3 regions of the Streptomyces sp. NPDC002044 genome follow, and region 3 is predicted to be linked to each of the others. Evidence: riboswitches for the same ligand, from Rfam matches in the RefSeq annotation. Region 3 holds a riboswitch; each other region holds the start of a gene.

The links. Region 3 has a riboswitch for cyclic di-AMP ahead of ABT106_RS29995 (M23 family metallopeptidase). Riboswitches for the same ligand answer to the same signal wherever they lie in the genome.
Region 1: linked by a shared signal. The riboswitch ahead of ABT106_RS20015 (LysM peptidoglycan-binding domain-containing M23 family metallopeptidase) and the one ahead of ABT106_RS29995 (M23 family metallopeptidase) in region 3 are both predicted to bind cyclic di-AMP.
Region 2: linked by a shared signal. The riboswitch ahead of ABT106_RS28340 (transglycosylase family protein) and the one ahead of ABT106_RS29995 (M23 family metallopeptidase) in region 3 are both predicted to bind cyclic di-AMP.

Annotation. Positions count from the first base shown of each region.
Region 1 covers NZ_JBEOXU010000079.1:1,986-4,237, forward strand. Annotated here, with positions in the region: gene ABT106_RS20010 (SGNH/GDSL hydrolase family protein) at 1-176, opposite strand, end outside; gene ABT106_RS20015 (LysM peptidoglycan-binding domain-containing M23 family metallopeptidase) at 339-1,349, opposite strand; cyclic di-AMP (ydaO/yuaA leader) riboswitch at 1,352-1,527, opposite strand; gene ABT106_RS20020 (tyrosine-protein phosphatase) at 1,840-2,252, shown strand, end outside.
Region 2 covers NZ_JBEOXU010000177.1:7,569-9,820, reverse strand. Annotated here, with positions in the region: gene ABT106_RS28345 (LysM peptidoglycan-binding domain-containing protein) at 1-482, shown strand, start outside; cyclic di-AMP (ydaO/yuaA leader) riboswitch at 758-930, shown strand; gene ABT106_RS28340 (transglycosylase family protein) at 934-1,665, shown strand; gene eno (phosphopyruvate hydratase) at 1,960-2,252, shown strand, end outside.
Region 3 covers NZ_JBEOXU010000219.1:663-2,914, forward strand. Annotated here, with positions in the region: gene ABT106_RS29990 (GntR family transcriptional regulator) at 1-204, opposite strand, end outside; gene ABT106_RS29995 (M23 family metallopeptidase) at 375-1,175, opposite strand; cyclic di-AMP (ydaO/yuaA leader) riboswitch at 1,188-1,347, opposite strand; gene ABT106_RS30000 (M16 family metallopeptidase) at 1,532-2,252, opposite strand, start outside.

The DNA.
Region 1 (2,252 bases), on a different contig from region 3:
AGGTTCGCGTATCGGAAGTCGTGCTCGTCGCGTCGATCGGCCAGGAGCACGGCGAGCCGGTCCGCCCAGCCGAGAAATGATCCCCCCGGTCCCGGGTCCCCCACACCCTCGGTGAAGCTGTCCCCGATCGCCGCGTACGAGCCGATGGTCTTGAGTGTCGTCGTCGTCGCTGCCACGAAACAGCATCCTTCACCGCGGCGGGCAACCTACGCCAACGTAAGCAGGGGTTGACGGACCGTGATCTATACCACCCGGAGGACGAGGAATAAGTACGCGTCAGGCCGGGACCCCTCTCGGGCCCCGGCCTGACGCGCGTGTCACTCCCGCGGCGGATGCCGTCAGACGGTGGCGCCCTTCGAGCGGAGGTAGGCCAGCGGGTTGATGTCCGAGCCGTAGGACGGGCCCGTGCGGATCTCGAAGTGGAGGTGCGGGCCGGAGGAGTTGCCGGTGGAGCCGGAGAGGCCGATGCGCTGGCCGGCGCTCACGCTCTGGCCGGCCGAGACGGACAGCGAGGAGAGGTGGCCGTACTGGGAGTACTTGCCGTCCGCGTGCCGGATGACGACCTCGTTGCCGTACGAGCCGCCCCAGCCGGCGGAGACGACGGTGCCCGCGCCGACGGCCTTGACGGTGGTGCCGGAGCTCGCGATGAAGTCGACTCCGGTGTGGTAGCCGGAGGACCACATGGCGCCGCTCGCCTTGTACTGGGTGGAGACCCCGCCGCCGACGGGGGCCACGAAGCCGGCGCCGGAGGGGGCCGTCGCGCCGGTGGAGGTCTCGGCGCCGCGCGCCTTCTGCTTCGCCTTGGGCTGCGCCTTCGCGGCGGGGGCGTCCTGCTCCCCGGCGGCGGCCTTGCCGGAGACCGGGGCCTCGGCCGGCTTCTGCTTCTTCTGAACCGGCTTCTCCGCCGGAGCCGGAGCCGGGGCGGAGGCGGTCGGGGCCGACGCGCCCTTCGCGCCGAGCGTCAGCTTCAGGCCCGGGTGGATCAGCGAGGGGTCGGTACCGACGGCCTCGCGGTTGTCGGCGTACAGCTGCTCCCAGCCGCCGGTCAGGTCCCGCTCCGCGGCGATCTTGGAGAGGTAGTCGCCGGACACGACCGTGTACACGGCCGGAGCGGCGGCCGGGGCCGCCGCGGGGGTGGCCGGGGCGGCGGGAGCCGCCTGCAGCGCGACCGGCAGCTGCGGGGCGACGGCGGGCGCCGTCACCGGAGCGGCGGCCGGGGCTCCGGCCGCCTGGGCGCCGGCGGCGCCCAGCAGCGGCAGCGCGAGGGCCGCACCGCCGGTGCCCGCGACGGCGAAACCGCGGGAGATGGAAAGGGACTTGGGACGGCGGTGCTTACCCTTTGCGGGCATGGCGGTTTCCTCTCCGTCGCCTGCGAGGTGAGCTGTCGGGTTCGGACTGGAGATGTCCGGCCGCACACGTAGGGGCACATGTACGGCTTCACCCCGAGCCGTCCCGATATGAAGACTCGGGACGGCGGCTTACCTGGTTCCCCCGCTCCTGCCGCGCGTGAATAGTCGGGTGCGGTTTTCCGGGTGGCGGCAGGATTCGGCGGTCCGCCCGGATCGATCGCGAAGGTAATCGAGTCCGGCCGCAAGGAACAAGCCGCGAATTACCTGACGGAATCACAGAGATGAGGGATCGACGGAAGTCCCGTCACCCTGCGTCCATTCCCGGCTGCCAACAACCGGTCTGGCTGGGCCATTGGGCCTCCGCGATCAGGCACGCACCGTCACCGTATGATCTGGCTCACGGGGAGGCGCCCGATCTCGCCTCCGGATATGGCAAGTTGGTGTCAAGTAGTGTAATTCGGACACCCCACGACGACGCGGAGGAGTTCACGTGACCCAGCAGATACCCCCGGCCCCGGCCGGGGCGCGGCAGCCGGAGCCGGAGCTGACCGGAGTGCGGAACTTCCGCGACGTGGGCGGCTTGCCGACTTCGGACGGACGGAGGGTCAGGCCGGGACGACTCTTCCGAAGCGGACATCTCGCACATGCCACCGAAACCGACGCAGAGTTCCTGATCTCACTGGGTCTCCACACCGTCTTCGACTTCCGCAACGACGCCGACCACGCCCTGGAAGGGCCGGACGTGGAACTCCCCGGAGTCCGGAACGTCAACCTCCCGCTCTCGGATCCGGCGGACGGCCGGGAGTTCTGGAAGATGGTCCGGGACGGCGATCTGGAGCAGCTCCGCGGGCTCCTGGGCGACGGGAAGGGCGAGGCCCGGATGGTGGACTCGTACCGCTCGAT
Region 2 (2,252 bases), on a different contig from region 3:
CGACGGCCCCGGCCGACCCGACGGCCCCCGTGACCCCCGGCGGCCCGGGCACGACCCCCGCGGACCCGACCGCCCCGGTGGCCCCGACGGCCCCCGTGGACCCCCTGGACCCCACCGCGCCGGCCGACCCGACGGCCCCGGCCGGCCCGGGCGCGCCCACGACCCCGGCCCCCGGCGCTTCCACCGGCCCGACGCCGCAGACGACCCCGGGCGCCTCCACCGACCCGTCGGTCCCGCCCGCCCTCCCGGCGGAGGGGAGCGGCAAGCACCGCGGAACGCCCGCCTTCGAGGCTCCCGGAGCGTCTGACGCCGCGTCGGACCCCTCGTACACCGTGAAGTCGGGCGACAGCCTGACCGCCATCGCGGACGCCAACGGACTCAAGGGCGGCTGGAACGCGCTCTACGCCGCCAACGAGCAGGTCATCGGCGGGGACGCCGACCTGATCAAGCCCGGCCAGAACCTGGATCTAAGCGCGAAATAGGGGTACTTCGGGCACCCTTTAAAGGATTGATTGTCCGTTTTCTGTAAGTGAGACATGTGTCTCTTCCGGTCAACTGGCGTGTCCCGCCCCGGAGCTCGCGCAAACCCCGTCCTCACCTGCGCAAACGCTTCCGGGGAGGGCGCAAGTAGGGGCGTTTCTCCCCGATGCGGCGCGTTGAACATCGGGGAGGGAGCCGTCTACCTTCTGAATCGCCCGCCACCGCGGGCTCCTTCGACCGCATCGCCGAATCCTGCCGGCGGACGGGGGGAACAGTCGTCGCGCAAGCGCCGAAGGCAGGAGCGGGGGAACCAAGGTAGGCGCCGGGAGCGGCCGTTGAGAGACGGTCACGCCACCGGCTAGGGGTTAAGACGTGCGCTAGGTCGCACGGCCGGGCAACTCACTCGCCCGAACCCGACAGCTCACCTCGTAGGCGTCGGTGAGGAGAAACTCCATGCTGCTTTCCGGCAAGGGCAAGCACCGCCGCGGTTCCAAGGCTGTCCGCCTCGTCACGCTCGCCGGTGTCGCCGGTGTGGCCGTGGCCGCCCCTCTGATGGCCGCCGGCACCGCCAGCGCCGCCACCGCGTCCGAGTGGGACAAGGTCGCGCAGTGCGAGGCCGGTGGCAACTGGGCCATCAACACGGGCAACGGCTACTACGGCGGCCTGCAGTTCTCGTCCTCCACGTGGGCCGCGTTCGGTGGCAAGACGTACGCCGCCCAGGCCAACCAGGCCACGAAGTCGCAGCAGATAGCCATCGCGGAGAAGGTCCTCAAGGGCCAGGGCAAGGGTGCCTGGCCGTCCTGCGGCGTGGGCCTGTCGAACTCCTCCTCCACCGGTGGCGGCTCGACGGAGACCCCGAAGCAGACCAAGAAGACCGAAACCAAGAAGACCGAAACCAAGAAGACCGAAACCAAGAAGACCGCGCCGAAGGTGGAGACCAAGCGCGCCCAGGCCCCGACGACGCGCTCCGAGCGCTCCGAGGCCCCGGCTCCGGCCGCCAAGCCGAAGGCCCAGGCCCCGAAGACCGGAAACGGCTCGTACGAGGTCAAGTCCGGCGACACGCTGGGCACCATCGCCGAGGCCAACGACGTCCAGGGCGGCTGGGAGAAGGTCTTCGAGCTCAACAAGGACATCGTCTCGGACGCCGACCTGATCTTCCCGGGCCAGAAGCTCAAGCTCAGCTGATCCAGCTGACCCCGCGGCACCCGCCGCAGGAGCCCCCGCGCTTCGCCCGCCGCACCACGCAGGGTCCCCATCGCCCGGCGCGCATCCCCCCGCGCGCCGGGCGGTGGTGTGTGCGGCCGCAGGCGTGCCGATCGAGAGTCCTATGTCCTGGAACGGGAGTATTCGGGCCCTTTTTCGTCCCAGGACCCGGGCGGTCGTCCGGCCGAATGCCCCGAGCCGGTTAGGCTCTAGGCGGCAAGGCCATCCCACGGCCTGACACGCCACCGCACACCCAGCGTCACATCCCAGAAGGAGATGCTCGTGCCGTCCATCGACGTCGTCGTAGCCCGGGAAATCCTGGACTCCCGAGGCAACCCCACGGTCGAGGTCGAGGTGGGCCTCGACGATGGCAGCACCGGCCGTGCTGCCGTCCCGTCCGGCGCCTCCACCGGTGCATTCGAGGCCATCGAGCTTCGTGACGGTGACCCCAACCGTTACTTCGGCAAGGGTGTCGAGAAGGCCGTCCTCGCCGTCATCGAGCAGATCGGCCCGGAGCTCGTCGGCTACGACGCCACCGAGCAGCGGCTGATCGACCAGGCCATGTTCGA
Region 3 (2,252 bases):
CTCGGCGACGCAGGCGCCCGCATGCCGCCGGGTCGTCACGAACCCCTCCGACTCCAGGGTCCGCAGCGCCTCGCGGACCGGGACGCGCGAGACCCCGTACCGGCGGGCCAGGACCTCTTCGGTCAGTCTGCTGCCCGGCTCGAAGACCCCGGAGACGATGTCGTCGCGAATTGCCGTGCATACCGCGTGCGCAGGAATACGCAAGACCGAACCTCCGCCTATTTCCGACTGCCGTGCCAGAGTGTGCTGCGACTCTATTGCAACACACGATAATTTCCGAGAGCGGCCGGAAAAGCGAAACATTCGCAAAAGACCCCGGCTCGCGATGCGAGCCGGGGTCTTCGGCGAAGCGGGTGCAGCGGGGGCCGTACGGGTCAGAGGCTGACGCCGTGCGAGCGCAGGTACGAGACCGGGTCGATGTCCGAGCCGTAGTCGGCGCCGGTGCGGGCCTCGAAGTGCAGGTGCGGGCCGCTGGAGTTGCCGGTGGAGCCCGACAGGCCGATCTGCTGGCCCGGGGTGACCTGCTGGCCGACGGAGACGTTCAGCGAGTTCATGTGCCCGTACTGGGTGAACGTGCCGTCGTTGTGCTTGATGACGACGTTGTTGCCGTAGGCACCGCCCCAGCCGGCCTCCACGACGGTGCCGGCGCCCACGGCGTGGACCGAGGTGCCTTCGCTCGCGCGGAAGTCGATGCCGGTGTGGCTGCCGGAGGACCACATGCCGCCACCGGCGTGGTAGTGGGTGCTGATGCCGCCGCTGACGGGCGCGACGAAGGTGTTGAGGCGCTTGCGCTCCGCCTCGCGGGCCGCGCGCTCGGCCGCGTCCCGCTCCGCCTTCGCCTTCGCCTCGGCGATGCGCTTGGCCTCGGAGGCGCGCTGCTTGGCGTCGGCTTCGGCCTGGGCCTTGGCGGCGGCGTGCTCGGCGGCGCGCTGCTGCGACTCGGCCTGGTCCTCGATGTCACCCGCGAGGTCGTCGCCCACGACGACCGCGTTGTACCCGGCGTCGGGGACGGAGTGCTCGGTGCTGTTGTCCGCGGCGAAGGCCGGGCCGGCGAGGGAACCGACGACGCCAGTGGTGGCGAGGGCGGCGATACCGGCGTAGCCGGCGGTCTTGCGGCTCAGACGGCTGGAACCGCGGTGCTTGCCGGAGCCGGCGGTACGACTGCCAAACGCCATGAAGAGGTTGTTCCTTTCCTTCCCTCTCGCCTACCGGGTTAGCTGACGGGTTCGGAGCAGGAAGGTCTCCTACGGGCTTCCTCTTGCGAGGCGGCCCGATTCACCCCAGGGACTGATGTGGGTCCCCGGCTCCCCAGGCTCGCGCCTGACGGGGACTCGGCGATCGCTGTCCGGTGCCGCGGGTGCGGCGGGCACAACTGACGAACAGCACGGCTGACGCTAGGCGGATCATCAGCCGATCACCAAACACACGAGCTGTTTTGTTGCGTACGCCACACCGCATACGAGCAACCTCACCACTAAACAGACAAAAGGGGCTCTGGCGGCCAAGCCGCCAGAGCCCCTTGATCCGAGCGTCAGTTGGTGACGACGGTGACCTCGCCGATCCCGAGCGCCCGCACCGGCTCCTCGATCTGCGAAGCGTCGCCCACCAGCACCGTGACCAGCCGGTTCGCCGGGAACGCGCTCACGACGGCCGAAGTGGCCTCCACGGTGCCGGTCTCGGCGAGCCGCGCGTACAACTGCGCCTGGTAGTCGTCCGGCAGCTCCTGCTCGACCTGGTCGGCGAGGGTGCCGGCCACCGAGGCGGCCGTCTCGAACTTCAGCGGGGCCACGCCCACCAAGTTCTGCACCGCCACGTCCCGTTCGGCGTCGGTCAGACCGCCCTCCGCGAGGGTGCGCAGCACCTTCCAGAGGTCCTCGAGCGCCGGACCGGTGTTCGGGGTGTCCACCGAGCCGCTGATGGCCAGCATCGAGGCGCCCTTGCCGTCGGCGGTGGAACGCAGCACCTGCCCGAAGGCGCGCACGCCGTAGGTGTACCCCTTCTCCTCGCGCAGCACCTTGTCCAGGCGGGAGGTGAGGGTGCCGCCCAGGCAGTACGTGCCGAGCACCTGGGGCGCCCAGACGCGGTCGTGGCGGTCCGGCCCGATGCGGCCGATCAGCAGCTGCGTCTGGACCGCGCCGGGCCGGTCCACGATGACCACGCGGCCGGTGTCGTCGGCGGTCACCGGCGGTACGGGCCGGGGCGCGGCGGAGTTGCCCGTCCAGATGCCCAGGGTGTCGGCCAGGACGGCGTCC